Regions from separate parts of the Colwellia sp. MB02u-10 genome, predicted to be linked through region 1. Evidence: riboswitches for the same ligand, from Rfam matches in the RefSeq annotation. Region 1 holds a riboswitch; each other region holds the start of a gene.
What was found. Region 1 has a riboswitch for cyclic di-GMP ahead of H4J59_RS07625 (molecular chaperone). Riboswitches for the same ligand answer to the same signal wherever they lie in the genome.

Region 1 (5,244 bases):
GTATCGTATTTCTGCTTTATCCTGTTCAGGTACTTCTTAGTTGAAAACCGGACAAAATAATCACTTCGGCCATAATCCCCGCTTATCTCAGCTTCCTGGTAGCTTTCCTTACTTTCATCCTGAGCCAATCGATTACTGTACTGCTCATAACTGTAATAAAATTGTTGAGAAAATAGCTCGGTTTCCAATTCGGTGATATAACCCTCGCTGGGGTCTTCCAGAGAATCATAATAGGAAAAATTTATGACTAAGGGCACAGCTAAAGTTGAAAAACGGTATCCCGCGTAGTGCTTTGCATATCGATACAGCTTGTCTTCATTGCGGGTATCGTAATAGTTAAAGGAATAGGTGAGGTTGTTGGTCAAGCCGTAAGCGATGCCATATTTCTTATCATCCCAGGAAAGGTTTTCTCCGCCTGTGTTTTGACCATAGAAAAAATCATAATCCCACTTTCCCTGCGAGAGAAAATCATGTCCCGACATCACATTGATACTTTCTTCCTCAATGAGGACACCGTTTCTGTCATATATCTTTATCTTGAAGGCATCTTTTTGACTTCTCATATCCAGAGTAAACTGATACTCCTTTCCTTCCACCGTTTGATAGTCTACTACCTTGCCGTTTTGATAGATTTCAACCATTGAGTTCTTGGGCGCCGCCCCTCTTATAGTGAGTTCCCTGCCGGAACGCTTTACACTGTAGTCGTTGTTACTGACTGATATCCCGCGGATTTTACCGTTATAACCCAAGATATCGTTGCCCGTGACATAGTTATCACCAAGAGTGACGGTTTTATCCTTAAGCAGGTAAGGATATTTCAGGCTGATATCCTGCAGCTCTCCACTGGCGTAAAGATTGTGCCTGACATTAAAATCACCGTAGAGCAGTTGGGAGCTGTATTCCATCTCCAGATTTCCCTTTGTCTCCTCTTTCTTAAAATAATTGCTAAAATCATTGATATCATACCTGAGCTTAAGCATGCCAAGGTCAATCATCCTACGATCCGCTTTCATAAACAGGTCGTTCTTCGAAGCGGCTTGCTGGTTATTTTTATCCGCTTCTATGTTGCGCTTTCTTCTTTCCGCGTTTACCCTATTATCCAGCGGCAGATTGAAATCTGGTGATATTTTCAACGTGTATTTTTCCGCTATCCACTTAACGCCTTTTAGGGGGAGAAGCTCAGCAATAGTCTCCTTCTCAATATACAACCTGCCATCGACTTCTATACGGTTAAGCATTTTCAGCTCGGTTATTATCCGCCGCTGCTGCCTGTCGGGAAACAGGCTGCCCGCCATCAGTAGTGTGATCTTGTCTTTATCAATGGAAAGCTGAGTATATTCAGTGAGCTCGGTAAGCTCTAAAAAACCTTCAATATCCAGATAGATACCGCCGTCATAGTCGCTCATTACCTCAACAAATTCCTGCTGCAGGTAACTGCCCACCTGAAGAGTGATCATATTTTCAAAATAGTCATCCTGCCTGTCGGGAAACAGGCTGCCCGCCATCAGCCGTGTGTTTTTTCCCTGATCGATAGAAAGCTGAGTATATTCAGTGAGCTCGGTAAGCTCTAAAAAGCCTTCGATATCCAGGTAAATACCGCCGTCATAGTCGCTCATTACCTCAACAAATTCCTGCTGCAGGTAGCTGTGCACCTGAAGAGTGATCATATTTTCAAAATAGTCATCCTGAACGTTGGAAAAAGCGGAAGAACAAAAAAGAAGGCTAGATAACATAAGCCATGCCGCTCTTATCAAGATCATTCTTTCCACAATGTCAGTACGGAAAGCACTGCCGCGAAGAGAATTACATAATAAGTCGGTTTTTTTGCATGCGCTTTAATGAGATTTTGAACAGTTAATTTTTCAACGGGAAAATAATCACAGCAGCAGACGACTTTTAATAAGAAGTCAGAGAATGGTAATAGCAATGAATTATTTTTTCTGGCAGAAGCTTTCTTGGTGGACAAGTCTTGTTGCTTAGCTTTATTTAGGTTAGCGGCTAAATCATTCAGAATAGTGAACGGATCAGGTAAAAACGGAGACGTAGTGATATACAAAACTGAACCTGCCTTATAGTGATTAATCTACTCTGAGCTGCCTGTAATATCTAGCAATATAATCTACCGATGGAGATCTTAGCTTTATTAAGCGAAGCGTAACTTGAAGTTGAACTGTTTGAATAGTTGAATACAACCAGATAGAAAATGGTAAATGGGTAGGTTATTCAGCTAGTCTAGATATTCAATATCATATTTAATCTGTTTTCTGTGTTTGCCGCTGACATTTTTTTCTCCCAGCAGAGTAAAGCCTATTTCAAACTGTCCTTCGCCGTATTCATCGAGTCTGATAATCGGGTTTTTAGCCTTGAGATTGTCTATTCTAACCCCTGAAGTCAGATAGATAGCGCCGGTGGCCTTAATTTGTATCATTACCCTTTTATTTTCGATCCCCTTTACAGAGATAATCACCCCCTGTTCAGGAGTAACCTCCAGTCTGCTACCGTTATAGAGCAAGAGATCTTTTAATTGAGCATTTTTCACCCCGACAATCTCCAGAGGAAAAACCAATGCTGAATAGAGAAACAGTAAAAAAAATAGAAGTTTGTTCATTGCTGTGCAGCCGGATGATAAAAGGCAGCCATAGGCTGCCTTAATCTTAATTAAGAAGCGTTAGCAGTTGGTGCTACATAATCACCATTTGGTGTAGTGCCTGTATTTGCAATAGCATCATAGTAAACAGTGAACGTAACGGTCTCAGAAACATCTGTATCAGGTGTAAGCTTCGATGTATCAAGATCAACAGTGAAGTTAAGCTCTGCTGCTGTGCTTGTATCAGCATCGAACGGCACAGTAGTAGCACCCGTATCAGTTCCACCTATCACCAGCAATCCGGCAGTGCCACTTGGTGCAATTGAATAGGTGAATGTTTCTCCAAATTCACCCTGCACGTCAGCAGTAATATTTTGAACTGTAACATCAGAATCAGTGTAAACATCCCCAAAGTCGATATCTGTTAAATTTAGCCCAACAGTGATAGGGGTTATATACTTAGCAACCACATTGATTACAGAGTTTACGCCAGTTTCATCATCTAATGTGCCAGATGAATTAGCCATTGCTGTTGATGACATTGCTAGGATTGATGTAGCTAGTAATACTTTTTTTGATGTTGTTGATAATAATTTTTTCATTTTGAACTCTCTCTATTTCACTTGAAAATAAATAACTTTCCCGCGGTATTGCCGGAAAATTATTGTGCGATATCGTTGTAGGCAACCATCACAGTGACTGTAGCGGCAAGGTCCCCGCTCATATTTCCTGTGTCCAGGTCAACATAAAATTCATGTGCCTGATATGCTCCCGTGCCTGTGTCTATATAAGTTAAACTGTCTGCTGTGTATCCTCCGCTAGAGCTGCGTGAAATCTGCACTACGCCTGTGCTGTCATCATTGCTTATCTCCACCGTATAGTCATAGGTGTTTTCTGCATTGACAGTAAAATCCACCACTACACTGTCCACTTCGCTATCGTTATAAACATCGCCAAAATCGATGGCAGAAAGAGCAAGGGACAGCTCTATTGCTTTTACAGCATCGCCGTTGATGTAAAACACCCCCTCTCTTTCCTCAAATTGAGCTTGTGAAAACGCTGAAAAAAACAACATAATAAAGGCTATTTTATTCACGTGCAGCGCTCCTAGAGTTCAAAGTCGAAGCTCTTGGTAAAATCAATTTGTTCATTAACAAAAACAACCTGCGCAGTGTCGGCTTTAACATCCATTTCCGTTGACTTTTTCAGCTCGAACGAATGCGCCCGGTAGAACCCTTGTTTAAAGCTTTGCTCTTTTATTAAGTTTTTGTTGTTGTAAAACTTAACTTCTATATCAAGCGGATAGGAAAAATTCCCGGTATTTTTAGCCGTTCCCAGCAAGTCATAACCTTGGTCTGTTTTCTCAACCCGCAAGGCATCAAAATTCAGTCCGGTTTTAAGCGCGCCTTTTCGACCGTAATAGGGAACCCCGATATTCATTAGCATAGTTACTTGGTTTTCATTACCTCTCGGAGGCATCTCTTTAAAAACAAGCAGCGCGACATACTCGCCATCCTGTAAATCTGTTTTTATTCTTGGCGCGATTTTTACTTGTATTTTACCCTTAGGCGGAATCACTACTATTTTAGGATAAGCTACCAGATCATCTCCCAGATAGTATTCATCTTTAGCCCATTTGGGTTTTTCAAAATCTACTCTGACCCGCACCACTTGGTTTCCTGAATTAATCAAGGTGGTCTCTTTGGTCACAGGTTGGTCAAGGTTGACACCAAAACTTGTTCGGGTAACCGAGAAGCCAGCAAAGCTGTTAATGGAATAAGTGCAAAGTAATAGTGCAATAACACCTTGTAAATAATTTTTCATATGAATCAAATAATTCCTGCTACATTTTTATCTTTAACGAATTTTACAAAATTCAGGCAAAAAAAATGGCCCTCATAAAGAAGACCATAGATAAAAAAATAGCTCAGGAAACAAAAGTGTTTATTCACTCTCGGCAACTGGCTACCATTTTACAGGCCCTTTAGCTTTGCGTCCCTAGGTTTCCCTAGGTTTGCGATTTATTCACTTTATAAATATTACAACGAAATTATATAACCGCGGTAAAAAGCGATTATCTGATAATGACTTATGTCATTTGTCTTGTGCTGATCAATAATTAAGCTTTGCGATATTTACTAAGCCAACGATATCACAAATACGGGGGATACATATTATTATAAATTTTATAATAATATGTATCCCCCGTATTTGTCTGGTGGTAGGTAATCAGTTCTGAACAATAGGGGGTAAGTTAACGCTAGCTACTTATTAAGGATATTTAGACAGTTTAAAAACTTATATTGTACAGCTCAGCTTATAGTGTCGTTATCAAACCGTTAGTGCTGGTAAACTCATAAAATAGACAAGAGAAAGGATTAACAAAAAAAGCGTTATATCAGAAAAATAAGCGCTTATCTTAAAAATATTTCAAGCAATAGATAATGACAGGCAGGCGAAGTTAATGTCAGAGAAATATACTAGCGGCTGGGTAATTAAGTTAAAACAATGTAAGGTAAATGTTACTAGGTTTATAGGCGACTCAGAGTCAAAGATAATTATAAAATTTATAATTATCTTTGACTTACATTCAAGTCGGTAAATGTGACACAATAGTATTGTACATTTTTATGATGTGATCTTATCGCAATATTTAT
Region 2 (5,244 bases), on a different contig from region 1:
AAGTTATGAAGTGGCTGGAACCGTTCAAAATGCCGCTTATTTCACCCAGGAAATAGCGCAAGCGCTAAAGACTGAATCAATGGGACCTAATGCTGAGATACAATATCGATCATTAGGCGTTGTTGCTGTGATCTCTCCTTGGAATTACCCTTTGGCTATGGCGAATAACTTGTTGTTGCCTGCACTCGTTGCTGGTAATAGTGTGGTATTAAAGCCGTCTGAAGAAACACCTCTGGTTGCCGAGCTTTTTGTTAAAACGTTAAATAAAGTGTTACCTGAAGGTGTGTTACAAATCGCACAGGGTGATGCAGAAACCGGTAAGGCGCTAGTTAATAGCGAGATCAATATGGTCGCATTTACCGGCTCATTAGTTGCAGGCAAACATATTATGGCCAGTGCGGCATCAGAACTAAAACGTTTAGTCATGGAGTTAGGAGGTAATGACCCTCTTATTGTAATGGCAAGTGCTGATATTGACGAGGCAGTTCAGTTTGCGGTGGCAAGCTCTTTTGAAAATACGGGGCAAATGTGTACCTCTACTGAGCGCATTTATGTTGATGAACGTATAGCTGATGAGTTTGAGCAAAAAGTCGTCGCTTTAGCTCGTCGATATCGTGCGGGTGCTTGGGATCAAAGCAATGCCAATATTGGACCTATGGTTAACCCTAAGCAGCATGAAAATGTACTCTCTCAACTAAAAGATGCTCATGTTAAAGGGGCAACATTCTTATTAGGAACGCATCATTATGAACTACCTTTTATACAGCCTACAGTCGTGACAAATATCACACCCGATATGCAGCTAGAAAAAGATGAAACCTTTGGTCCCGTTGTTGCCATAAGTCGTTTTAAGCAATTATCTGAAGCGGTTGAACGTGCTAATGCCAGTGCTTACGGCTTAGGTGCTGTAGTTTTTGGTGGCGCTGGAGCAGATAAAGTTGCGCAACAAATGGAAGCTGGCATGGTAGGCATCAACCAAGGTGCTGGCGGCATTGGGCCTTGGGTCGGTGCAAAACAAAGTGGTTTTGGTTTTCATGGTACTACTGCTGGACATCGTCAGTTTGCGCAAGTACGCGTTATTAGTAAATAAGTTAGTAAATAAGTCAGTATTTAATGGAGTCAACAATGAATACAAAAACAGATACAGTCGCCGATTTTTTTGTCGCTGCTTTAGAGCCTGGTGCTGAGCATCCCGCTTTACCTGCATGGGGTAACCGCCATATCAATGCGGCACACTTAGATGAACATTATGACGTCAGCCATATTAAACGACACGAGTTGGATAAAGTGCCGGGTGCATTTCAGTTGTTAAATGTCTTGGCAAAAGATGAATGTGAACGATTGATCGCGATTAGTGAAGCGTTAGGTTATCTGCCCGATGCTGCGGTTTCTTTACCGCGCAGTGTTCGACATAACGACAGCTTGACTTGGATTGTTGATGAACAAACCGATGGGATTATTTGGCAACGCATCTCGCATTTAATGGATGACCGACAAGCTATTTTTTCTGGCAGTAAAGCCTTGGGTATCAATGCGCGTTTTCGATTTTATCGTTATAACCCTGAGGATTATTTTAAACCGCATTCTGATGGTTCTTGGCCGGGTAGTCGTATTATTAATAATGAACTAGTCGCTAATGCTTATCCTGACCGTTATAGCCAAATGAGCTTTTTAATACTATTAAGTGAAGGCTTCGAAGGTGGTGAAACACGTTTTATGGTCAATGCGGATGATCCTACTAAACCGACAACAGCGGGGGGTAAGGTTAGTCATGTTGATATTCGAACCCCTGCCGGCAGTATATTGTGCTTTCCGCATGGCATGCATCCTTTAAGTTACATACACAGTTCAGTGCCGATTAGTGAGGGAGTTAAATATATAATCCGTAGTGATGTTTTATTTGAGTTGTGAAGTGGCATAGTTAATTTGGCCACCTACTAGCAAGTGGGGTAGCAGCTTAGAGAAGAACGTAGAGGCCTCAAACCCAAGGCTGCACTTATGACAGCCGAACAAATATTAGCTAAAATGGGTAGCTGACCATTATACGCGTTAAGCGCAAGCTAGCTATCGGCCGCTCTTTAGGTCAACTGAAGGCTAAAATTTAACATGAGGTTTGTAATGGTCAACTAACACTGGAAAGATTTTAAGCTATAAATTATTCCAGTTTCATTAAACCATTACAGCCCGCACTATCCTATCAAAATAAGAGTCGTTCAGAGCCAGTGAACTTACGGTCAAAAACAATTATATATATCCATACAGCAAGTATTAAGCCAATAGTATTGACTTGCCCAGCAAGGAACAATAGAATTAATTTACTGTATGGTTTTAATAAGGGCAACTTTCACCTAAAACTTTAAAACTTTAAAACGCAAAAACTACCGGTCTAAAGCGTTTAACGTTATGGCAGCGGAGTTACCTGAACCGGCAAATCTACCTGCCAATACTAGTTTCTTGAACAAGACAATTCAAATTATCCACATTATTCAAATTATTCTGGAACCAACAATATATGCCATTTCATTGTATAAAATATCATGCCCTTGTGTTTTTTATCTTACTAGTGTCAACGCCAAATCATGCTGTGGTTAGTGACAAATTAACCCGCGCTATATAGTTCAGCTTAAGTCAGTCCCTCTGTTAAAATTTTCTTCACACCATGGTTAAATGTTTTAGGATCAGTTTGATTTTAAACCTTGATTGTTATCGATTTCCCAAGGATATTCACAATGAAAAAAATGATATTAATTACAGTTTGTATCATGTTTGCTATAGCCGCAGTAACGAGTATAACCGCGACCTATTTTATCTCAAATCAAGAGATAGATAATATTATCTTAAAAAAATCCCAAGCGCAGGCTGCTTTAATCGCAAACAATGTTGCGTATGTGTTGCGCACATCTTCGAAACCCTTGCATGATTTACAAGCATTAATGACCTCTCTCAAAGAACGGCCAGATATTTCCTACGCAGTGGTTATTGATAAAAACATTAAAGCCATTGCACATAGCGATAAACAAAAATTAGGTAAGATTTATAAAGACAGTTATACCCTCGAGGGGGCAAGCAAAGGAAAGTCACAATTTTCGAAATGGTATGCAGAAATACAGCAAGTTTGGGTCTACGATATTATGGTTCCTGTTCATGTTGATGGTGAGCTCTTTGGTGCTTTTGATATAGGTATTCCTATCACAGAAGTAAGTGAAGCGGTTGAGGATATTATGTTGACTCTGTTGATCTCAATCCTAGTCATCTTTGTAATATGTGTATGCGTACTTGTTTTGTTATTGGCTAGATTTGTTAAGCCACTTTCGGGCTTGCAAAAAGCATTACAAGACATCTCTAAAGGAGATGGTGATCTTACCGTTAGATTACCCGTACAAGGCTCAGATGAGATAGCCAAGATCGCTTCTGATTTTAATATATTTGTAAATAACATCAATAAGATAATTTCTAAAACAGTCCAAACAGGTATAGATTTAGCTCGCTCAGCGACAGAAATTCGCAGTCAATCTTTGCAAGCGCTATCAAGAGGTGAAGAGCAAAGTGGTCAATCTTTAGTCGTCGTAACCTCTATGTCTCAAATGATAGCGACTATTAATGACATATCTCACAATGCCACTAGTGCGGTAGATTCAGCACAAAAAGCGAATAACGGGATCCAGAGTGGGCGACAAACGCTACAAAAATCTATTATGACGATTAATAATCTTGGCGATGAGATGACAGATATGTCATTGGTGATCACCTCGCTAGCGAAAAAAACGCAGTCTATAGGTTCTATACTGGACGTTATTAGAAGCATTTCAGAGCAAACTAATCTTCTTGCACTCAATGCTGCGATTGAGGCCGCTCGAGCAGGGGATGCTGGTCGAGGGTTTAGTGTGGTGGCCGATGAAGTAAGAAGTCTTGCGAGTAAAACAGCATCGTCTACCGATGAAATCCAAACAATGATCGACCAGTTACAAAATGAAGCAAAAAATGCAGTAATTGCGATGGATAGTAGTAAGTCTCTCGCAGTCGACAGCGCTAAAACAACGCAAAATGCTCAGGAAATGCTTGACGATATATCAGAACAAGTATCAATGATACTGGATGTGAATACGCAAGTTGCAACCGCCACTGGCCAGCAGTCAAGTGTTGCCAATGAAATTAATGTCAATATGGATACCGTTGACAGCTCTGTTAAAGAAGGCTTAAATGCGAGCTATGCGTTAGAAAAAACCAGCAAACAATTAGAGGAGCTTGCGCTCGCTTTAGATCACCATGTTGGGTCTTTCAAAATATAATATTACCCTCATGACGTACATGAAGCACGCTCTTACGCACGTATGAATGGATGCGTAAGAGCGGTGATGTAGCCCCTTTGTTATTTCAGACCTAGTTGGTGTCTCTCCCTCAAAAATGGGCTTTTGCAATAGCACAGCTTTGTAAGAAACTCACTTCTATCAAAAAGTATTTCTTCAGGTATTCATGATAGGAGTTTGGATATAACTATTCCGAAGTGTTAAGTCTTTTTAAAAGCTAATGTCTCGAATCTGCCTTCCTAGCATTCCAGCTAAAAATCTTGCCCTATATTTTCTAATGAATTAACTACTAGCGTAAACGCTGTGATGCCATTTTATATGGAAGTCAGTATGATTTTTTAGGTGTGTTACTAAGGCGTCTTAGTAAGACAGTATTTATTATAATCAACACTAAATAAATTAACTTAACTACCTGAATTAAATATGTTTTTTGTTTTTTTTTGTTCAGGTTGTATTACTGAGAGGTCTTAGTAACATGCCTTAATATACATGGGATTTAGCATTACCAGATTCTAATGCTTTGAAAGTATAGGATATTAATGTTAATTTAATGTTATTTGTGGTGCGCGTGTTACTCAGATGGGTACATAATAAGCTGTTGAAGCCATCGTACTTTTGCATCAAATTGAGAGAATATTAATGGATCTAAAGAAGAAAGCGTTTTTGCGAGATGTAGGTAAAGAACTTCCTGAAGAGAACGTGGCGGTATTTGCTGGAGCAGGAATGTCGGCAGGAGCTGGTTTTGTTAATTGGGCTGAATTGCTTAGACCAATAGCGGATGAACTTGGTTTAGATGTTGACAAAGAAAGCGATTTGGTTGCGCTTGCACAATTCCACTGCAATGATAATGGAAACAACCGTAGCCAGCTAAATCAAAGGCTTATAGAGGAGTTCTCACGAGAAGCATTAGAAACAGAAAATCATAAAATCCTTTGTC
Region 3 (5,244 bases), on a different contig from region 1:
AAAGCCTGTTCAAGGCTTTTTGATTAATATGGCTTAGATATCAAGAAATTGGCGAATTTTAGTTTCTTGCTCAAGTGCGTCATTAAAGCCGAGGTTTATTAACTCCTTACAATAATTTTTTTCAAACAATAAGTAGCTAACTAAGCTAGATTCCGCGTCATTGTTAATCCCCATGCTACGTAATAATAGTCGAATCGACAAAGGCAGTTTATCGTAATATTTCACCGCAATATTGTTAAAGTCATGACTCGGGTTGAGCAGATAGGATTCAATGTTTTTTAAACCGGAAATGTTTTTTTTCTTTGCATCTGGAATTAGCGATAAGGTATTGTTAACCCTCTCCATGCGTTCAATATCACTTTGCAGGGTATCTGAGAAAACAGAATCAAGTAAATGACTTGCGATTGCCGCTGTTGTTGGTGGATGTGGGTTATTTTCAACCGCATGAAGTGGTTCTTTTGGTTGCTCGACACCAACAATAAATATTTTTTCTGCTCCTAAGTGGATAGCAGGACTTAACGGAGACAACTGGTGAACTGAACCATCGCCTAAATGATGGCGTTGTATTTTTTCTGACGGAAAAACTAACGGAATGGCGGCTGATGCCATTAGATGTTGGCTGTTTAATTGTGTAGGCTCGCCCCGTCGCTTTGCTCTAAACCAAGGCGAAATAGACGCTTCTGATTGAAAGAAACTAATCGAGTCACCGCTGGAATAACTTGATGCTGTCACCGATACTGCGGAGAGATAACCGCGTCTAATATTGGTATCTATTCGGCTAAAATCTACTACGGTTTCAAGCAGTTGCCTAAGCGGCGCGTTGTTTAATAAGCTTCGGGCACTTTTATTGGCATAATCTGCCTGAAAGTTACCTACAACACCACCGATTAAATGACTAAACACACGCATGGGATCTGTATGATAAATTCTTTCAGGATCGAGGTTTTTCCAGATCCACTCCAACTTTTTGACCGCCAATTGAAAACATGAGGCATAACAAGCTAACGCAGTTGAGTTGATAGCACCTGCTGAAGTACCACAAATGATTGGAAAAGGCACACCATGACTGCGTGGCATAAATTTAGCTATCGCAGACAAAACACCGACCTGATAGGCGGCACGTGCGCCTCCACCGGTTAATACTAAAGCGTTATTACTGTTGATGTAGCTACGTTTATTCGTCATTAATTAAACCGATGTTATTAAAGTCGAGCGTGATTTTAATCAGTTTTCTATAGGGTGGCTAGTTGAAATGAATAATATTTTCTTGTCAGTGCAGGTTAATAGAAAAAAGGCCAGCAAATGCTAGCCTTTTAATGACATAAGAATTATTGACTAGTAAAACATTGAACTTATAGCCATTGAAATAAAACATTTCTCATGTATTTAATTCAATAGCTATTATCTTGAGTATATGACTACAGGAAAATAAACTGCTAACCACCAACCCGTTCGTTTGCAGCGTCGATTAATGGTTGCGATCCATGTTGAATAAGGGTTAGGTTTTCAGAAACAACGCCCCTTGGTAATTTACTAATCATCAAAGAGCCTGTTTCAACTGACCCCCTGGTAGCAGCAAATTCTAACAAGTTTTGACCGTTACATTTAATCTCTGAAAAGATATCGCGAATTCTTAATCTATGTGCCTTTAAGAATGAACGCATACGTCTTTTGTCGTCTGCAGCAACATACTCACATATACTTAGTGCAATGTCAGCAGCTTGCGCTTTCGGCGTTGATACAATTGACGCCATTGTTAAAGCAGCAATGGTAGTAACTAGTAATAATTTTTTCATTTTAATAACCTTTTATAAAACAAATAGAGTTAATAAAAGAAAAACCACAAGATGTACCTAATAACACGGAGACTCCGCTGTCATAGATAAAGAGAGTATTATCCTTAGACCGGTGGTTTTGCGTAACACGTTTTCGCGTATTTTGCCTTTTCTTTGTTAGTGTAATTATCACTAAAGTCGTAGTTAATTGCAACCCAAGGGTTACAATTTATGGGTATTTAACAGCTAGTTGACTTAATTGTTTTACAAATGGCGACTTTACAAGCTTTACCTATAACGTTACTGATTTTGAAGCGATTTTTATTGGAATTTAAGACATTAAGTCAAAAGTTCTAGCCGTTATCTACAATAGCTATCGTGTGCAACTAATGCCTTGCTTGACGTCAGTTTGGCAGTATAAACCTGGTGAGTTTTGTGCAGAGAGAGCAAGTTAGAGGCATGGCCGTAATAACTATCTCACTAATTTTTTGATCATTTACCAAGTTAAAGCAACCCTCTACTGCGTTATTTACTTAATAATTAGAGCGACTAGTTATTAAATAAATGTCTTGTATTTTTCTGCTTGTTCTTCATATAGAGAAGAACAGTTAATTGATACAATGGATGAAGTGCTATTTTTGGCTTAAATCGTGATAAATAATTAAATATTAATATTTTTCATATATCAATATAAGTGATGACAACAAGAGTGACTTCAGCTAACTCTAAATCGAATACAAAAAGGGGGCCGCAGCCCCTCAGTTTATATATTGTCATTCATTATCAACTGCTGGTTATCGCTTTATAATTGCATCTCAGGTACGTCGCCTTCAACAACAAGTTCACCTTCAGTTAATGATATTATTTCTGCGACCGACACGCCAGGTGCACGCTCTAATAAGTAAAATTTGCCATTTTTTATTTCAATAAAAGCCAGATCAGTTAACACTCTTTTAATACAGCCTTTACCGGTTAACGGCAGTGTACAATTACTTAACAACTTAGACACACCATGCTTAGAGGCGTGGGTCATGGTCACAATAATATTGTCTGCACCGGCGACTAAATCCATCGCACCGCCCATACCTTTAATTAACTTACCAGGGATCATGTAAGAGGCAATATTACCATTTACATCAACCTCAAAGGCGCCTAAAACGGTTAAATCAACGTGACCGCCTCTGATCATGGCAAATGATTCTGCTGAGTCAAAAATTGATGCGCCTTTTGCCATCGTCACTGTTTGTTTACCCGCATTGATCAGATCGGCGTCAATTTCTGCTTCGGTGGGAAATTGTCCCATGCCTAGTAAGCCGTTTTCAGACTGCAGCATGACTTCGATCCCTTCGGGAATATAGTTTGCCACTAAGGTTGGAATACCTATACCTAAGTTAACGTAGTAACCGTCTTGTAATTCTTGTGCTACCCGCTGTGCTAGTTGTTCTCTTGTTAAAGCCATAAATTACTCCTTACTAACACTGATTATTCTGAGTCGCTACGAACAGTGCGCTGTTCAATGCGTTTTTCGAATGTACCTAAGATTAAGCGATTAACATAAATGCCTGGCGTATGAATGTGATCAGGGTCTAATTCGCCTGGCTCCACAATCTCTTCTACTTCTACTACGGTTATTTTACCTGCGGTTGCCGCCATAGGATTGAAGTTACGCGCGGTTTTTCTAAACACTAAGTTGCCATAACGATCGGCTTTCCACGCTTTTACAATAGCAAAATCGCCTTTAATTGCCGGTTCTAAAATATAATGCCGACCGTCAAATTCACGTTCTTCTTTGCCTTCGGCTACTGGTGTGCCATAGCCTGTAGCCGTAAAAAAAGCTGGAATACCAGCACCGCCAGCACGCATTTTTTCTGCTAAAGTGCCTTGTGGTGTCAATTCAACTTCGAGCTCACCGTTCATCATCTGACGTTCGAACTCAGCATTTTCACCAACGTAAGAGGCGATAATTTTTTTGATTTGACGGTCAGGCAGTAAAATGCCGAGACCAAAATCGTCTACACCGCAGTTATTTGAAACCAGGGTTAAGCCTTTAGTACCTTTACGCTGAATTTCGCGTATTAAATTTTCAGGAATACCACATAAACCAAAACCACCAGCAATTACGGTCATATTGTCTTCAAGACCAGCCATTGCTTCTTCATAGCTTGACACTACTTTGTCAAATCCTGCCATTATTTGCTCCTCAATATTAATGTTTAATTTATATTTTATTCGCTGATGTAGGTAATGCTCACGATCAACGCCAGGTAATTTTTTAGTTAACTTTTTAGTCTATATTTTAGATTATTTTGCACGATAGGCTATCGAGACTTTTGATAACGGCGCCTTGCCTAATTTGTCGCTAATAAACCATCCTGCAGCCAGTAATTTGTCAAAATCAATATTAGTTTTTATACCTAAGCCATTGAGCATATATAACACGTCTTCAGTGGCGACATTGCCTGATGCCCCCTTAGCATATGGGCAACCACCAAGACCTGCAATAGCACTATCGACTACCTTTACGCCCATAGCAAGTGCCGCGTAAATATTGGTCAAAGCCTGTCCATAGGTATCATGAAAGTGCACAGCTAGCTTATCAACGGGGACTTTAGCACTAACAGCCTGTAACATTTTTTGGACACTGGCTGGCGTACCAACACCAATGGTGTCGCCAAGTGATATTTCGTAACAGCCCATTTTATATAACTTTTCTGCAACTTCTGCTACTTTTTCTGCTGCAATATCACCATCGTAAGGACAGCCAACTACACAAGAGACATAGCCACGCACACGAATGTCGGCAGCTTTTGCAGCTTGCATAATGGATTCAAAACGTTGCAAACTTTCATCAATCGAGCAATTAATGTTTTTCTGACTAAAGGCTTCTGATGCCGCGCCAAAAATAGCGACCTCATTGGCATTCACCGCCATTGCCGCTTCAAAGCCTTTCATATTTGGCGTTAATGCGGCGTAGGTAACACCGCTTTTGCGCTTAATACCTTTGAAAACATCACTAGAAGTGGCCATTTGTGGCACCCATTTAGGCGAGACAAAACTGCCGCTTTCAATGTAGCTGACACCGGCGTCGGCTAACTTTTCAATTAACGCTATTTTATCTTCTGCGCTAATCTGTAGTTTTTCATTTTGTAGACCATCACGTGGACCCACCTCAACTATTTTTACTAAGTTCGGTAATGAAAATTGAGCAATATCGGTCATTATGCCTCCTCTGCGGTAAAGGCGATTAATTCAGCACCGCCGTCAACCATATCACCATCTTTATAATATAGAACATCTACAACACCATTGCTCGGCGCGCGAATGGTATGCTCCATCTTCATTGCCTCCATAATCATCAAGGGTTGATTTGCAATCACGTTATCGCCGGCTTTTACTAATACTGACACCATAGTACCGTTCATGGGCGCAAGTAAACCACCATGGTTATCATCAGCACTATTATCGCCAC

Region 2: linked by a shared signal. The riboswitch ahead of H4J59_RS16060 (methyl-accepting chemotaxis protein) and the one ahead of H4J59_RS07625 (molecular chaperone) in region 1 are both predicted to bind cyclic di-GMP.
Region 3: linked by a shared signal. The riboswitch ahead of H4J59_RS02885 (DUF3718 domain-containing protein) and the one ahead of H4J59_RS07625 (molecular chaperone) in region 1 are both predicted to bind cyclic di-GMP.

What each region holds. Positions count from the first base shown of each region.
Region 1 is NZ_JACGVK010000111.1:59,452-64,695, forward strand. Features, by position in the region: gene H4J59_RS07600 (hypothetical protein) at 1-1,760, opposite strand, end outside; gene H4J59_RS07605 (hypothetical protein) at 1,757-2,056, opposite strand; gene H4J59_RS07610 (hypothetical protein) at 2,228-2,608, opposite strand; gene H4J59_RS07615 (hypothetical protein) at 2,659-3,189, opposite strand; gene H4J59_RS07620 (hypothetical protein) at 3,249-3,683, opposite strand; gene H4J59_RS07625 (molecular chaperone) at 3,695-4,411, opposite strand; cyclic di-GMP riboswitch class I at 4,541-4,616, opposite strand.
Region 2 is NZ_JACGVK010000135.1:64,205-69,448, forward strand. Features, by position in the region: gene H4J59_RS16050 (aldehyde dehydrogenase) at 1-1,090, shown strand, start outside; gene H4J59_RS16055 (2OG-Fe(II) oxygenase) at 1,126-1,911, shown strand; cyclic di-GMP riboswitch class I at 2,327-2,423, shown strand; gene H4J59_RS16060 (methyl-accepting chemotaxis protein) at 2,730-4,289, shown strand; gene H4J59_RS16065 (SIR2 family protein) at 4,947-5,244, shown strand, end outside.
Region 3 is NZ_JACGVK010000074.1:118,489-123,732, forward strand. Features, by position in the region: gene H4J59_RS02880 (patatin-like phospholipase family protein) at 34-1,185, opposite strand; gene H4J59_RS02885 (DUF3718 domain-containing protein) at 1,437-1,796, opposite strand; cyclic di-GMP riboswitch class I at 1,861-1,953, opposite strand; gene H4J59_RS02890 (3-oxoacid CoA-transferase subunit B) at 2,578-3,234, opposite strand; gene H4J59_RS02895 (CoA transferase subunit A) at 3,258-3,965, opposite strand; gene H4J59_RS02900 (hydroxymethylglutaryl-CoA lyase) at 4,077-4,994, opposite strand; gene H4J59_RS02905 (acetyl/propionyl/methylcrotonyl-CoA carboxylase subunit alpha) at 4,994-5,244, opposite strand, start outside.